Regions from separate parts of the Pseudoalteromonas sp. SWYJZ98 genome, predicted to be linked through region 1. Evidence: predicted binding sites of a transcription regulator. Region 1 holds the regulator's gene; each other region holds the start of a gene.

What was found. The regulator sigma-54, encoded in region 1, starts transcription at its own class of promoters, with help from an activator protein. The targets are predictions, from matches to a motif close to GTTGGCACGNNNNTNGNNT.
Region 2: a site for sigma-54 is predicted at 3,162-3,180, ahead of I6F10_RS08465 (BON domain-containing protein). Genes of this name have one in related genera too.
Region 3: a site for sigma-54 is predicted at 1,553-1,571, ahead of flgJ (flagellar assembly peptidoglycan hydrolase FlgJ). Genes of this name have one in related genera too.

Annotation. Positions count from the first base shown of each region.
Region 1 covers NZ_JADYXA010000001.1:239,449-245,221, forward strand. Annotated here, with positions in the region: gene I6F10_RS01135 (KpsF/GutQ family sugar-phosphate isomerase) at 1-226, shown strand, start outside; gene kdsC (3-deoxy-manno-octulosonate-8-phosphatase KdsC) at 227-778, shown strand; gene lptC (LPS export ABC transporter periplasmic protein LptC) at 775-1,329, shown strand; gene lptA (lipopolysaccharide transport periplasmic protein LptA) at 1,319-1,864, shown strand; gene lptB (LPS export ABC transporter ATP-binding protein) at 1,861-2,586, shown strand; gene I6F10_RS01160 (RNA polymerase factor sigma-54) at 2,656-4,155, shown strand; gene hpf (ribosome hibernation promoting factor) at 4,182-4,469, shown strand; gene ptsN (PTS IIA-like nitrogen regulatory protein PtsN) at 4,474-4,926, shown strand; gene rapZ (RNase adapter RapZ) at 4,945-5,773, shown strand, end outside.
Region 2 covers NZ_JADYXA010000009.1:42,792-48,564, forward strand. Annotated here, with positions in the region: gene tal (transaldolase) at 1-114, opposite strand, end outside; gene yaaA (peroxide stress protein YaaA) at 340-1,119, shown strand; gene I6F10_RS08460 (mechanosensitive ion channel family protein) at 1,240-2,196, shown strand; gene I6F10_RS08465 (BON domain-containing protein) at 2,768-3,088, opposite strand; gene srmB (ATP-dependent RNA helicase SrmB) at 3,362-4,588, opposite strand; gene I6F10_RS08475 (tRNA1(Val) (adenine(37)-N6)-methyltransferase) at 4,664-5,362, shown strand; gene I6F10_RS08480 (DUF4153 domain-containing protein) at 5,424-5,773, shown strand, end outside.
Region 3 covers NZ_JADYXA010000005.1:124,639-130,411, reverse strand. Annotated here, with positions in the region: gene flgH (flagellar basal body L-ring protein FlgH) at 1-329, shown strand, start outside; gene I6F10_RS05980 (flagellar basal body P-ring protein FlgI) at 341-1,435, shown strand; gene flgJ (flagellar assembly peptidoglycan hydrolase FlgJ) at 1,608-2,624, shown strand; gene flgK (flagellar hook-associated protein FlgK) at 2,626-4,626, shown strand; gene flgL (flagellar hook-associated protein FlgL) at 4,629-5,773, shown strand, end outside.

The DNA.
Region 1 (5,773 bases):
TGGTGACTTACGTCGCATTTTAGAACAAAGAATTGATATTCATACAACACAAATAGATGTTGTTATGACTAAGTCATGCACTACAGCTACGCAAGATATTTTAGCCGCTGAAGCGCTCAATATTATGGAACGTAAACGTATAAATGGCCTAATCGTCGTCAATGAGAAAAACCAACCTATTGGCGCATTAAATATGCAAGACCTATTGAAAGCAGGAGTGTTATAAATGCAATTTGAAGAACTCTATCAACCGCTGAGCGATGATGCAAAAGCACGCGCTAAAAAAGTAAAACTACTTATATGCGATATTGATGGTGTATTTTCTGATGGCCGTATTTACCTTGGCAATCAAGGTGAAGAGCTAAAAGCATTTAATACAAAAGATGGTTTTGGCATTAAAGCACTTATAAACAGTGGCTTTGAAGTAGCTGTTATTACTGGTCGTCATTCACAGATAGTACAACAACGTATGAGCAGCTTAACCGTACAGCATATTTATCAAGGCCAAGAAAATAAGCTCATTGCCTATCAAGAATTAAAAGATAAACTCAACCTTAGCGATGAACAAATTGCTTATATTGGTGATGACGGTCCTGACATGCCTGTTATGGAGTTAGTAGGCTTTGCCGTTGCAGTAAATGATGCCCACCCACTTATTAAGCGTTTGTCACACTATGTAACGCAAATGCCTGGTGGTTTTGGTGCTGTGAGAGAACTCACCGATTTGCTCATGCTTGAAAATGGTAAAGCATTGACTACACAAGGCACTAGTTCATGAATGCAGCGCGCATAATATTAAGCGTTTTATTCATTAGCTGTATGGTTTGGCTTTGGTACCCTTATTTTGCACAAACAAATATTGTGCCTCAGGCTGAGCCTGAAGTTATTGCTAAGCCTGATTACATAGCTATTGAGCTCAAACAGACAGCCTATGATGAGCAAGGTAAAATTAGCCACAAAGTCACTGCGGCTAAAATGGAGCTATACCAGCAATTAGGTTTCACGTTTTTCGAAAAACCCATTTTTACTTTATATAACGAACAACAAACGTGGCAAATAAATGCAGACGAAGCAACATTATACGAAGATAAACAATTAATTTTAGAAGGTAATGTGGTTGCCAAAAATTTAACCGATAACGCCATGATAGACAAAATCAATGCTGATAATATTCAGGTTGATATAAAGCTATTAACAATGCGTTCGGAGCAACCCGTCATCATCACTGGACCCAATTTAAAAATCACCGGTAAAGGCCTAGAAGCCGACTTAAAAGCCGAAGTGATAAAACTAATTAACCATACGCGAACCATATACTATGACCAATAAAATATTAAAATCACTTATAATTCCTACACTTATACTAGCGTTTAATAGTAGTGCTGCAGAGCAAAACACGCAACCTGCTGCCAATCAAATTTCAATAAGTGCCGACAAGCAAGAAGGTCAATTGAAAGCTAATGTGGGTATTTTTGAGAAAAACGTTGAGATTATTCACGGTAATCGCCGCATTACAGCCGATCGCCTCGAAGTACACAAACGTGATGAACTTGGTGATAATAAACAATTATTAATTGCCACAGGTAGCCCTGCGCACTTTGAAGAAAAGCAATCAGACGGCACGACTATGAGCGCCAGTGCTGACGAAGTACGTTATGATGTATCTAAGCGTTTTTTAACGCTTGTTGGTAATGCACAAGTATCGCAAGCCGGACAAAAAATAAATGCTAAAAGCATTACCTACGACATAGAGCAGCAGCTCATCAGTGCCGAAAAAGATGAAAACTCAACTGACCGCGTTCACACAATTTTAGTACCGATCGAAACTAAAAAAAGTAAAAAAGGCGATAAAGGTCAACCATGAGCACATTAAAAGCAGAACTATTGGCAAAAAGCTATAAAGGTCGTGAAGTTGTAAAAAACGTCGGCCTTGAAGTACAAGCTGGCAGTATAGTTGGCTTACTTGGCCCTAACGGTGCTGGTAAAACAACGACTTTTTATATGATTGTAGGGCTTGTTCCTAGCGACAAAGGTAAAATATCTATTGATGATAACGATATTACTCTTTTACCTATGCATAGTCGTGCTAGATTAGGCATAGGCTACTTACCACAAGAGTCATCGATTTTTAGAAAGCTGACTGTTTATCAAAACTTAATGGCCATTTTAGAAACGCGCAAAGAACTAAATAAACAAGCCAGAGAAGACACGCTCAATAACTTATTAGATGAATTTAGCATACAACACATTCGTGATAGCCAAGGTATGGCATTATCGGGTGGAGAGCGTCGTCGTGTAGAAATAGCACGAGCACTGGCAGCAGATCCTAAATTTATATTACTGGATGAACCGTTTGCCGGTGTTGACCCTATTTCGGTATTAGATATAAAGAAAATAATAGAACATCTTAAAAATCGTGGGATTGGTGTATTAATTACCGACCATAACGTAAGAGAGACCCTTGATGTTTGTGAAAAAGCCTACATTGTTTCTCATGGGGAGCTGATTGCATCAGGTACTCCAGAACACGTATTAAATGATAAAACAGTACGCGATGTTTACTTAGGCGAGCAATTTAGGCTGTAACATTTACGCCATGTCTTTAAGCATCTGCTAGTATTAATTATAACAACATAAAAGGATTGTTAGAGATACATGAGGCAATCACTACAGCTGCGCATGGGCCAGCAACTTACAATGACTCCACAGTTGCAACAAGCTATTCGTTTGTTGCAACTCAGTACATTGGATCTCCAGCAAGAAATACAAGAAGCTCTCGACAGTAATCCACTATTAGAGGTTGAAGAGGCAGACTATTCTGAAGACGCTGCTGGTAAAAACGAGCAAAAAGCTGATACCGATGACATAACTGTTAGCGCATCTGCTGATGATGCTCCGAGCGAATACGAACAAGATACTGGTGAAGCACTTGCAAAAGACACGCTAAGTGACGACATGGCTATGGATGTTAGTTGGGATGAGTACATGAGTGCCGCCCCAGCAGCCTCATCAGGTCCAATGCCTGAAGACGAATCTATATACCAAGGCGCCTCTACTGAAACGCTCCATGAGTATTTAATGTGGCAATTACAACTAACGCCATTTAGCCCTACCGATGAAGCCATCGCGATTGCGATTGTAGAGGCCGTCGATGATTCAGGTATTTTAACTCTCAGTTGCGAAGAAATTTTAGAAAGCTTTAATCAAGAAAACGAAGATGATAACGAAGTCGAACTTGATGAAATTGAAGCGGTATTAAAACGCATTCAACTGTTTGATCCTGTTGGTATTGCTGCACGTAGTTTACAAGAGTGTTTGTGTATTCAGCTTAATCAATTTGATAAAGAAACACCTTACATTAATGAAACGAAAATGATTTTAACCGAGCATATTGATCTATTAGCAGCTCGCGACTATCGTACATTAATGAAAAAAACTAAGCTTAAAGAAGAAGAGCTTAAAGAAGTGATGACACTAATACATACTCTCAACCCAAAACCTGCAGATACTATTGTAAGGGAAGAATCTGAGTATGTTATTCCTGATGTGTCAGTTAAAAAAATTAAAGGTCGCTGGGTTGTCGAATTAAACCCAGATAGCATGCCTAAAATTCGTGTTAATAGCCAATACGCGGCAATGTCTCGCACTGTAAAATCAAGTGGCGACAGCCAGTTTATTCGCTCACATTTACAAGAAGCTAAATGGTTTATTAAAAGCTTAGAAAGTAGAAACGACACGCTATTAAAAGTTACTAATTGTATTGTTAAGCAACAACAAGGATTTTTTGAACATGGCCCTGAAGCCATGAAACCAATGGTTTTAAATGATGTCGCTGAAATGGTAGAAATGCACGAATCGACAATTTCGCGTGTGACTACTCAAAAGTACATGCATACACCCCGTGGTATATTTGAGCTTAAATATTTTTTCTCAAGCCATGTAAGTACTGAAAACGGTGGTGAATGTTCATCTACAGCAATACGTGCGCTTATCCGAAAATTAATCGCAGCAGAAAACTCAGCAAAACCATTGAGTGATAGCAAAATAGCGGATATATTGGCTGAGCAAGGAATTAAAGTAGCAAGACGTACAATCGCAAAATACCGTGAATCTCTTGCTATTCCACCGTCAAATCAGCGTAAAAGTCTGATTTAAGACGCTAAACTAAGAGGGTAATGCTTATGCAACTAAACTTAACTGGTCGTCACGTAGAATTAACCGATTCACTAAGAGACTATATTAATACTAAATTTGCGAAGCTTGAAAGACACTCTGATCATATTAATAATGTTCATGTCATTCTCGATGTAGAAAAATTAAATCAAAAAGCAGAAGCCACAATACACGTAAGCGGTGCTGAGCTATTTGCCTCTACAGAACATCAAGATATGTATGCCGCTATTGACTCGTTGATCGACAAGCTCGATCGCCAAGTAATCAAACACAAAGAGAAGCTTGCTCGACACTAATATGATGAAATTAAGTTCACTTATATGCCAGGACTGCAGCAAAGCTGCGGTCCTTTTTAATAGCAAAAAAAGAATTTTAGAGTTCATTAGCGAACTTGCTCACGACAAACTTCCGTATTTACCGCAACAAGATATTCTTAACGCTTTAATGAGCAGAGAGAAATTAGGTAGTACAGGTATAGGGCGTGGCATTGCTATTCCTCATGGAAGAATGAGCGGTGCAGAAGAGCCTTTGGCTTTAGTGCTCGTTAGCGAAACTCCAATAAACTTTGATGCAATCGATAATCGCCCTGTTGATATTTTTGTCGCACTCATCGTACCAGATGGCGATAACCAGCAGCACTTAAAGACTCTAGCAACCATTGCTGATAAACTAAACAACAAAGATTTTTGTAAACAGTTACGCAGTGCAAAATCTGATACTGAGCTTTACCAAGTTATTGTCGATCAATCATAGTTTTATAAAGGGTGTTAAATGGAGTTAATTATCATAAGCGGCCGTTCTGGTTCTGGAAAGTCGGTTGCTTTGCGCATTGTAGAAGATTTAGGTTATTATTGCGTAGATAATATTCCAGTAAACCTACTACCTTCATTAGTTCGCAGTGTGTCTGATAGCTACGATAAAATTGCTGTTAGCATAGATGTGCGCAACATCCCTAAAGAACAAGATGAATTTAACGATATTCTTGAATACTTGCCTGGCTTTGCAAACCCTACGTTGTTTTATTTAGATAGCGACGATCAGACATTGATCAAACGCTTTTCTGAAACACGCAGATTACACCCACTATCAATAGACTCGTTGCCCCTTGATTTAGCCATCAAAAAAGAAAAAGAATTACTTGATGTATTAACCACTCGCGCCGACTTTATGATAGATACGACTGATTTAAGTGTTCATCAACTCGCTGAATCTATTCGTGAAAAGATTTTAGGTAAAAAAGATAAGCAACTGATTGTCACATTTGAATCATTTGGTTTTAAACACGGTATACCAAAAGAAGCAGACTACGTATTTGATGCACGCTTTTTACCAAATCCACACTGGGAACCAGAGTTAAAGCCTTTAAATGGGTTAGATCAACCGGTTAAAGACTATTTAGCTAATCACAGCATAGTGCAAAAATTCACATGGCAAATTCAAACATTTGTACAAACGTGGTTACCACATTTAGAACGAAATAACCGCAGTTATTTAACCATTGCTATTGGGTGTACAGGCGGGCAACATCGCTCTGTGTATTTAGCGCAAACTATCGGTGAAAGTTTCGCAATGACACATCCCAATGTAAAAATTCGCCATC
Region 2 (5,773 bases), on a different contig from region 1:
AAGCGACGGGTTTGTAGTTGCATCTTCTGGTTGATGCTTTTTAATAGCTTCAATATCACCAGTATCGGCTACGATAGATGAATGTTGTTTTAGCCTTTGTAGAGCTGAAGTCATTTGCTTTCCTCATTCCAAGCAAGTTAAAAGAAAAATCTAATCACTCTTAATATATACAATCCATACTGCAACAGTGTGACAATGCTTGATAGGTCTTATGTCCTTATCAATAGAAAAACGGCAATGCATGGGTTATTAAGAGAGGATTTATTTAAACAAAACGTGCTTTTCGTTTCATTTAATGTTGAAATTGACACTAAATAAATTACAAGTCAATAGCTAACTATGATCACTGTTATTTCACCTGCAAAAAATCTTGATTACGAAACGCCACCCGCAACAGACAAGTTCACTCAACCTGAATTACTAGAGCACAGCGAAGAGCTCATGAAAGTATGCCGTGAACTAACACCAGCGCAAATTGGCAGTTTAATGAAAATTAGCGATAAGCTATCTGGGCTTAACGCTGCACGCTTTAGCGAGTGGGCGCAGCCGTTTACACAAAGTAATGCTAAACAAGCAGTGCTTGCCTTTAATGGCGATGTATACGGCGGTTTAGATGCAAGTACGCTTAAAGCTAGCGAGCTTGATTACGCACAAAATCATTTGCGTATCCTTTCTGGCTTATACGGCTTATTAAAACCACTTGATTTAATGCAAGCTTACCGTCTTGAAATGGGCACCAAGCTTGAAAACTCGCGTGGCAAAAACTTATACGAGTTTTGGGGCAGCGTAATAGCGAACAAACTAAACGAAGTATTAAAAGCACAAGACGCACAATACCTCGTTAACCTTGCTTCAAACGAATACTTTAAAGCGGTAGATAAAAAAGCGCTTAATGCACAAATTATTACCCCACACTTTAAAGACTGTAAAAACGGTCAATACAAGGTAATTAGCTTTTACGCTAAAAAAGCACGCGGCATGATGGCGCGATACATTATCGAAAATAAAGTAACGCAATTAAGCCAACTTAAAGAGTTTACTGTGGCGGGTTATTACTTTAGCCCTGAGGCAACAGTTAAAGAGCTTGAGCCGGTATTTATGCGCGACGAACAAAATTAGGTCATAAGCCTAAATAAACAATTGAAAAGCCATGCATTGCATGGCTTTTTTGATACTGGCGTTATATTTGCAATCTCATCTAATATTAATGAGATTATTAATTAAAGAGGTGCAAACAAAATGATCAGTATTCCGTCAGTTGGCGAAGCCGAAAAACTAATAGAAGAAAAGCTCGGAGGGTGGTTTGATGTTGTCATCAGCCATATCCCTAATTTTATAGTGGCAATTGTAATTGCCATAGTATTTTCAATATTGGCACGCTTTGCTGGCAAGCTGATGAAAAACGTATTACGCCGCTCACTCGACTCAACGCAAATTGCCGATTTAATGGCGTCAATATTTAAAGTTATTGTGTTGTGCATAGGTTTATTTATAGCGCTCGATTTTGTTGGCTTAAAAGGCACCGTTACTTCGCTACTTGCTGGTGCGGGTATTGTGGGTTTAGCCATTGGTTTTGCGTTTCAAGACATGACCGAAAATCTAATTGCTGGTATAGCAATGGGTGTACGTAAGCCATTTAAAACAGGTGATGTAATAGAAACCGATGATGTGTTTGGTTCGATACATTCTATAAACCTACGTAACACGCTAATAGAGAGCTTTTACGGGCAACTAATACTTGTACCAAACAAAGTCTTATTTAGAAATGTACTAAAAAATTACACCACGCTAGGTATAAGACGTATAGAAGTACCTGTAGGTATTTCGTACGGCGATGACATAGAAAAAGCAAAAGACGTTATAGTCGAAAAAATTAACGAATTTGACTTTGTAATACGTAAAGACGAAACCGCTGTATACGCTGAAGGTTTTGGCGACAGCAGCATTAACTTACTGGTGTGGTTTTGGATTAAATACCCAGGCGAGCCTGACTTTATGACGGTACGCCACAAAGGTGTTGTTGCCGTTAAGCAAGCATTAGACGAAGCTGATATTAGTATTCCTTTCCCAATTCGTACGCTCGATTTTGGCATTAAAGGGGGTGAAAAACTCGATGCCATGATAAGCGATAAAATAAGCCAGCAATCATCAAATAAAGACAGTAGCGACGGTGCTGACTCTAGCCAAAGTGAGTAATTTAGTTAAAGCTCATTAGGCAAAAGCATTGGGAAATAGTTACTTACCAACAGCGCATTTTTACAGAGTAAAAATGCGCTTTTTTTATAAACGGATTATTAGCTAAAAGTTTAAATACCTAGTTTTGTGTTTATTGAATATCAATTCTAATTAGTTGCGTTTGGCCATGGGAGTATTAACAAGTAAAAGTAGTGTTTACCCAACGATTTTCTCACTGCCTTTGCTGCACACTCTGAAATAACGCCCTCATCTATTTCAATAACTAAATCATCCTTTTAAGCCCGTTAGGTCGGCTAAAGAATCAGTGTAAGTTTTTACAATATTAATTGAGTTAACTTAAGGGCTAAAAAACAAAGACAAACACGCCAGCATCAATTCTAAATCACTCTTCTTCAGTATAAGTGTGAGCTATCGATTTTAGGGGGAGGGATAATTGGATTGCCTGGGCTTTATTTTATCTTTTTCACAGCAGCAATGCTTGCCTTAAACAGAATATAAAAAAGCGCAGCTTGTGTTGGAGTAACAAGCCGCGCTTATGAATTAGTTATACAAATAGGTTTTGTGGTGCGTATTAAATAACGCTAATTTTGTTACGAATGATTTTAACCCCATCTATATTTTCTAAAAACTTTTGAGCTAGTGCGCGCTGAAAACCAGTTTGTGCTTCACCGTATAAATCTACTTCACCATTTTTTACCTGCACACGAATATCACTTAACGCCAGGTTAGGGTTAGTTCGTAGGGTGTTGGTGATAGTTTGTTGTAGGTTAGGTTGAGTGGCTACACTGCTTACTACGGCCATGTTGGTTGCTGCACTTACCTTTGTAGCGCAAGCTAATAAAAATAAACAACAAAATGATACTAAAGCGATAGTTAACTTGAAGCGGTTCATAACTTAATCCTTACATTACGGTGAATAGTGCAGCCACAAAATGGAAATTCCATCGGCTAGGTTATCTTTGTAGTTACAATTTCGGTGCCAATATTAACGCTATGAAATATAAGGTGATTTTATTAAGTGGGAATTAAGGTGGGCAAAAATTACATTTAAATGAGTATGAGTTACATGCTTGGGTTACATATGTAACAGGTACAAACACCAGAGCCTGTAAGGCTTGCATTAAAAAAGCCGACAAAAGTCGGCTTAGAATAAAAATATGTTAGGTTACTTTTTCTTTTTAACCTTGGCCTTTTTCTTGGCTTTCATTTTTACTGGATCTTTACGCTTTTTAGCCGGCGGCTTAGCTTCTTTATGCTGTGGCTCAACACCTTTAATTACACGGCGTTTTAGTTTTTGTTCAACGTAGCGCTCTACTTTATACAAAATACCAATGTCGTGTGCTTCAACTAATGATATTGCAATCCCTTTTTTACCAGCACGGCCAGTACGACCAATACGGTGTACGTATACGTCGGCAGTGCGCGGCATATCAAAGTTAATAACGTGGCTAATGTCAGATACGTCAATACCACGTGCGGCTACATCGGTCGCAATTAATATACGTGTTTTGCCACTGTGGAAGTTTTCCATGGCTTTCATACGTTTGTCTTGTGGCATTTCGCCGCGTAACCAAGCTGCTTTAACGCCGTTATTGGTTAGCTCGCCAATCAGTGTTTCTAAACGCTCACGGGTTTTAACAAACACAATTGCTTTAGTCACATCTGGACCATTTAAGGTATTTACTAAAAGCTCTAGTTTATGATGATAGTCATCGGCTAAATGTACCCACTGGTGAATTTTAGCTTTTTCTTTACGTGACGATTCAGCTTCTAATAGAGCAGGGTCGTTTAATGTTTTTTCAGCAAACCTTTCTACGCTGTCACCTTCGAGTGTTGCTGAGAATAAAAAACATTGGCGACGATTTTTAGCTTCGTCACAAATACGGCTCATTTCTTTTTTGAAACCCATGTCTAACATGCGATCTGCTTCATCAATAATAAGCATTTCTACGTGTTCAGCATGAAAGTTTTCGGTTTCTAGGTATTCCATTAATCGACCTGGTGTGGCGATTAAAATATCATTATTTTTTTCGAAAATTTCTTTATGCGTGCCGTAGTTAATACCGCCTGTTACTACACCAATTTTTAGGTGTGTGCGTTTAGCTAGCAGTTCACATTGTTCATGAATTTGATAAGCCAACTCACGAGTCGGGGTCATAACGAGGACGCGCGCAAAACCAGGATCACGACGTGGGAAATCCAGTAAGTACTGAATAGCCGGAATTAAAAATGCCGCTGTTTTACCTGTACCAGTAGGCGCAGATGCTAAAATATCGCGCCCCTGAAGTGCTTCAGGAATAGCTTGTTGTTGAATGCTGGTTGGCGTCTCGTAGCCCATTTTATTAATGGCATCGAGTAGCTTGTTATCAAGATCAAATTCAGAAAATTGCATAGAGTGTCTAAAATAAGGGACAATTACCCTGATTATACGCGCTATGCTGCGCTTGGTGAATGAAAAGGTGAAAAAATGTCTGGTTTTGTATTTAAACAATTTAAAGTTGAACACGACCACTGTGCAATGAAAGTTTCTACCGATGGCATTTTGCTTGGCGCATGGGCTAATTTAAGCGGTGCAAAGTCATTACTTGATATAGGCACTGGCACCGGCTTACTAGCATTAATGTGTAAGCAGCGCAGTAATGAGCTTGATATAACTGCGGTAGAAATTGACGAAAGCGCCTATACCCAAGCATTACAAAATGTAGCTAATAGTCCGTGGCCAACAATAAGTATTAAGCACCAAACTATTCAAAGCTTTAGTAGCGAAGTTAAGTTTGATGTTGTTATCTCTAATCCACCGTATTTTAATCACAGTTTAAAAGGCGATAATGCTGCGCGTAATACCGCACGCCATACCGACGGCTTAAGTTTTGAAGAGTTAATAAATGCCTTTAAACGCTTAAGCCATAGTCGCTCTCGCTTTAGCTTAATACTCCCAAGCGTTGAAGGTGCATTATTTATAGAGCTTGCTACTCAAAATGGGCTTTATTTAAATGCTCATTGCCAAGTAAAAGCCACGCCTAATAAAGATATTAGCCGCAGTTTAATGGCATTTAGCTACGTAAAAAGCGATTTAGAATCATCAACCCTGTGTATTAGAAACTTAGATAATACCTACACCGCTGATTATATAGCCCTGTGCAAAGCATTTTATTTGAAAATGTAAAGCAATTGTAAAATAGGAACGAATAACGCAAACTGACTAAAACCTATTGTTGAGAACAGATATGGATAGTCAGTTACCAAAATCTTTTATAATTATACTTGCCGTATTACAGGCTATTGCTCTTACCCTTTTGTATAGCAGTATAGAAAATAATGTGTGGCCAGCAACAAGCCCTACATGGTTAGTCTCACTTATTACATTTTCTATGAGCTTTCCTTTATTAATGCTAATGACCGTTAATAAAAATAATATAAAAACGTCGTTGCTTTTAATCCTTCCTTTTTCCTTGTTGTTATCTTTATTGGGGGCGTATGTTGGCTTTCAGCAAGAGCCTCAAGAGTACGTAAGTAATAACACTTTAATGTCAGTTTTTATTTTTACTAGTTTAATAGCTGGCTTTAAAGGCCTTAT
Region 3 (5,773 bases), on a different contig from region 1:
GTATTGGTAGTGATTCGTCGTTTACGGGTGATTCAAAATCAAACCAGTCAAACAGCTTAGTAGGCGATATTTCGGTAAATGTAATGCGTGTTTTACCTAACGGTAATTTAGTTATACGCGGCGAAAAATGGCTAACGCTTAATACCGGCGAAGAGTTTATTCGTTTAGAAGGGCTAGTACGCCCTCAAGACGTAAGCGCCGATAATACAGTAGAATCAAACCGTATTGCTAATGCACGTATTCAATACTCAGGTAAAGGGCAAACGCAAGAAGCGCAAAGTCCTGGTTGGCTTACACGTTTCTTTAGCAGTTCGCTGTTTCCATTTTAGAGGGTAACAACATGAATAGCCTTAAAGCTTTATGTTTAGTTGTGTTATTAGGTTGGCAGTTTACTGCCAGTGCCGAGCGCATAAAAGATGTGTCTATGGTTGAAGGTGTACGCTCTAACCAATTAGTTGGTTATGGCTTAGTGGTTGGTTTACCGAGCACTGGCGAGCAAAACTCATATACACAACAAAGTTTTAGAGGCATGTTAAACAGCTTTGGTATTACGCTGCCTTCAACTCAAAGTCCTAAAATTAAAAATGTTGCCGCTGTTGCTGTGCATGCAGAGTTACCCGCATTTAGAAAGCCCGGGCAAACAATAGATATTACGGTTTCTTCTATTGGTAGTGCAGGCAGTTTACGTGGCGGTACTTTACTACAAACTTTTTTAAAGGGTGTAGACGGTAACGTATACGCTATTGCACAAGGTAGCTTAATTGTCGGTGGCTTAGGCGCACAAGGCCTTGATGGCAGTAAGGTTGTAATTAACACCCCTACCGTTGGTCGTATACCAAATGGCGCAACAGTTGAACGCACTGTAGAAAGCCCATTTATGCAAGGTGATTACATTACTTTTAATTTAAACCGCCCAGACTTTACAACGGCAAAACGCCTAGAAAAAACAATTAATGACCTAGTTGGCCCAAATAGCGCACAAGCAATAGATTCTGTTTCTATTCGTGTTATAGCACCACGCGATGCATCCCAGCGTGTATCGTATTTATCGACACTCGAAAACTTAGAATTTAAGCCAGCTGACATGGCCGCTAAAATTATAGTTAACTCGCGCACCGGTACAATTGTCATTGGCAAAAACGTTAAGCTTCAGCCTGCGGCTATAACTCATGGTGGCTTAACGGTAACAATTGCAGAACAACAAAACGTGTCACAACCAAATCCGCTAGCAAACGGTGATACAGTTGTCACGCAGCAAAGTATTATTGATGTAAACCAAGACGACTCGCGCGCCTTTGTATTTAATCCAGGTGTAAGCCTTGACGATTTAGTTCGCGCAATTAACGAAGTAGGCGCAGCGCCTGGTGACTTAATGGCTATTTTAGAAGCACTAAAAGAAGCCGGCGCAATTAACGGGCAGTTAGTTGTTATATAAATAACTCAAGTCAATAAATAACGTATTACTTAAGCTCTATATTTTTGAAACAAGATATAGGGCTTTTTATTTACAGCAACTTAAGTTTATTATTTTTATCTTCCTCGTTTTATCGGTAGTGGCTCAATTTTTGCATTTTTAACTGCATTATTCATTTTGTGTCAAAAAGCCGATGGAAACTAATCACCTCGATAAACAAAACTTTTTTGATTTAGGCAACTTAGATTCACTTCGTAAAGAAGCCTTAACCAGTGGCGATGCATCAACTGATGCTTCTAAAGCTGCGCTTAAAAAAGCGGCCGCACAATTTGAAGCTATTTTTACGCAAATGCTGCTCAAAGGAATGCGCAAAGCTAACGAAGCATTTGAAGACAAAGACAGCCCATTTAATTCAAGTGGCGTAAAGTTTTTTGAAGAAATGCACGATCAGCAACTTTCAACAGAGCTTTCTTCAAATGGCTCGTTAGGCCTTGCCGATTTAATTGTTCAGCAGTTATCGCCTGAGTCTAAAAACTTTATGCCAGGTTCGGTACTTAGAACAACCAACGATATTTTCAGCGATACACAAGTGGGATCTGCTCTTCCTCATGAGCAAAAAAATAAGCAACCCGATCTTATCGTTAATAACACTAAAGCCGATATTGCTGAGCCTAAAGTCGATACTGCAGAGTCTAAAATCGATAGCCCAACATTTAAAAATGCAGAAGAGTTTGTAAGTTCAGTGTGGGAACACGCTAAAACTGCAGCGCAAAAAATTGGTTTAAACCCAGCGGTAATGGTTGCACAAGCGGCACTTGAAACCGGTTGGGGTAAGCACATTATTAATAGAAGTGACGGTGGTAGCTCAAATAACTTATTTAATATTAAGTCAGATAAAAGCTGGGAAGGCGATAAAGCAAGCAAAGTAACGCTTGAGTTTGAGCAAGGTACACCCGTTAAAAAACAAGCCAGCTTTAGAGCCTACGATTCAATTAAAGATAGCGTGAACGACTTCGTTGATTTTTTAACGCAAAACCCGCGCTACAAAGAAGCATTACAAAATACAGCAAAACCAAATGACTTTTTAGATTCATTACAAAAAGCAGGTTATGCAACCGATCCAAATTATGCCAGCAAAATAAAAAAAGTGCTCAATAGTAGTCAGCTAAAAGACATTGCGGCAAACGTGATCCGCCAAGGAGTAGAGTAACATGTCGTTTAATTTATTAAACATTGCCAGTTCTGGGGTTAGAGCAAGCTCGGAGCTACTGCAAACGACAAGTAAAAATATCGCCAATGTAAATACCGTAGGCTACGTACGTGAGCGTACTGAATTTACCACTATGGTTGATAACCAAGTGGGGCGGGGCGAAACATACCGATTACTAAACGAGTTTGCTCAGTCACAGCTAAATCGTGACACCTCTAATAAATCGTTTTTCGATCAGTTTATTACTGAGGCTAATCGAGTTGATACTATTTTTTCTGAAGAGTCGAACAACCTTTCGACTGGAATTAACTCTTTATTTAATAATGTGCAAGAAGCGCTAAATCAGCCGTCATCTACCGTTGCCCGCTCATTAGTAATGACAGATGCGCAAAGCTTAATTGATCAAATGGATAGGCTTTCGGGCATCGTGCTTGATCAAAAAAGTATAGTAAACGAGCAGCTCGAAATATTTTCAGATGAAGCAAACTCACTCATTCAAAGTATTAGTACGCTAAATCAAAATATTGCAGCAGTTAATGGCACTAATAACGCCGCAGATGCCAGCTCTACCTATAACGAACGCGATAAAGCAATACGCGACTTATCTGAGCTAATAGACATAGAAACGCTTGATGGTCCAAATGGCGAAAAACTCGTTTTTATGGGCACAGGCGAAGCAGTTGTTATGCAAAATGGCGCATTTAACCTATTTTCGATGACAGGGGATCCTGATCCTAATTTTAAAGAATTCACGCTTGACGTTAATGGTGGCAAAGCTGTGCCGCTTGAAGTTGATGTAAGTAAACTAAAAGGCAAAATTGGCGGCTTACTTGCTTTTAGAGATGACATACTAGTCCCTGCGCAAAACCAAATTGGTCAAATGGGCTTAGCGATAGCTGATGCATTTAACGAACAAAACAAATTGGGTATGGATGCAACAGGTCAGCTAGGGGGTAATATTTTTAATATTCCTACCGTTGGTGCTTATGCGTATCAAGCTAACACAGGTACTGCCGGTATGACTGCAACGGTAGAGCCAGGTAAGGGCAGTGAACTTCCTGCCAGTGACTTTATTATTACTTATACAGCTAATGCTAATGAAGTAAGTATTCAGCCTATAGATAACAAAGGCGACCCGTTAGGTCAGCCTTCACTTGCTGATATATCGACAGGTGTTATTGATTCATCGACTACTACCGGAGAATCATTTGGTCTTCAAGTAAATGTATCAGGGGCTGGTGTTGAGGGGGATCAATTTCAAATAAAGCTTAATTCAGATGCTGCTTCAAGTATTACACTTGCAACAGGGCGCGCAGAAGATTTAGCACTAGCATCGCCAATCCGTACTGCTAACGATTTAAATAATATAGGTACCGCCACTATTTCAGCGGGAGAGGTAACAAGTGTTACCTCCGGTGGATTTACTTCAACACCAAGCTTAACAAACGGTGAAATAACGCTTGTTAAAACAGGTAATGCTAACGAATATCAAATTACTGATAATAGCGGAACGAATACTTTTACTATTACGCCTCCTGCAAAAGGAATGTTATCGCAAGCGGGTGCTCCATTTGATACCTACGGATTCGATTTTGATATAGAAGGTACACCAGCAACAGGCGATACCTTTACACTTGAGTTTAACGAAGGCGGCTTTGACGATAACCGTAATGGTTTAAAATTAGCAGATTTACAAAATGGTGAGTTAGTCCGTTTAAATGTAGAAACAACAGCAACGGCCGACAACCATAAAACGTTCAACCAAGCTTATTCAGGATTAGTGAGCGATGTAGGTGTTGTAACTGGTCAAGCAATCACAAGTGGCGCTGCATTTGACGCTCTAGCACAGCAATCTGAGGCATGGTACGAGTCGTTATCTGGAGTAAATCTTGATGAAGAGGCCGCAAATTTACTGCGTTTTCAACAATCATATTCAGCATCAGCACAAGTTTTAGCAGCAGCTCAAGAAATTTTTGACACCTTATTAAATGCGGCGAGGTAATTATGCGTTTATCAAATAATTTAATGTACCAAAACAACATAAATAAAATACTCGACAACCAACAAGGTGTTGCAAATGCTCAAGAGCGAGTAAATACTAGGCAAAAGTATTTATCTACCTCAGAAGCGCCAGCTGCTATTTCGCAAGCTATGCTGTATTCAAATAAAATACAAACTAATGAGCAATACACTAAAAATATCGATCAGCTAAATGGCCGCCTAGAAACAGAAGAAAGCGTATTACAAAGCATAAATAGTAATATTCAACAAGCACAAGAGCTCACTATTCAGGCAGGTAATGGTGTTTATACTAAAGATGATTTAAAGACGTTTGCATCAGAACTTAGTGGCATTCAACAAACGTTAGCTAACTTAATGAACACCCGATCAGAAGACGGAAAATTTATATTTTCAGGCTACCAAGACAGCACGCAGCCTTATCAGTTTGATTCTACAGCGGGTGAGTACACCTATAATGGCGACCAAGGCCAGTACCAAATAACTATAGCTGAAGGTGTATCAATTAAAGCGAGTGATAACGGCTTTGATACATTTGAAAAAACTAACGCGCGATTAAATGTAGAATCTAACACGGCAAGTGTTTCAGGCTCTATTACAGCGGCAAGTGTATATGTTGACGGCCAAGCTGAGTTTGATAAGTTTCATCAAGCAAATTACAACGCAGACCCAACAGCTCTAGCAACAGCAAATACTTATAGTGTATTAGTAAGCCCTGGTGCTACAGCAACAGACCCACAAACCTACGAAATATACCGAGATGGCGCTGCACTAACCCCCGCAGTAACAGGTGAAGTTACTGATGAGCCTATCGATTTTGCAGGTATGAAAATTGAATTTGAAGGCACAGCACCAGGTCAACTAGATTTTAGCCTTGAAAAGCCAGGCAAAGAAAACGTACTCAATACACTACAAGCACTTATTACCGGCCTTAACGATGGCACACTTGAAGGTGATGACTTTCAGCAAGTACTTGCTGATGGCTTAGTGCAATTACAAAATGCGAGTGAGCAAGTGGTGTTTACCCAATCAAGTTTAGGCGGTCGTATGAACGCGCTTGAAAGAGTAAGCGATTCAAACTTAGCACTCGACATTCAAAATAAAAGTAATCGCTCTAACTTAGTTGAAGT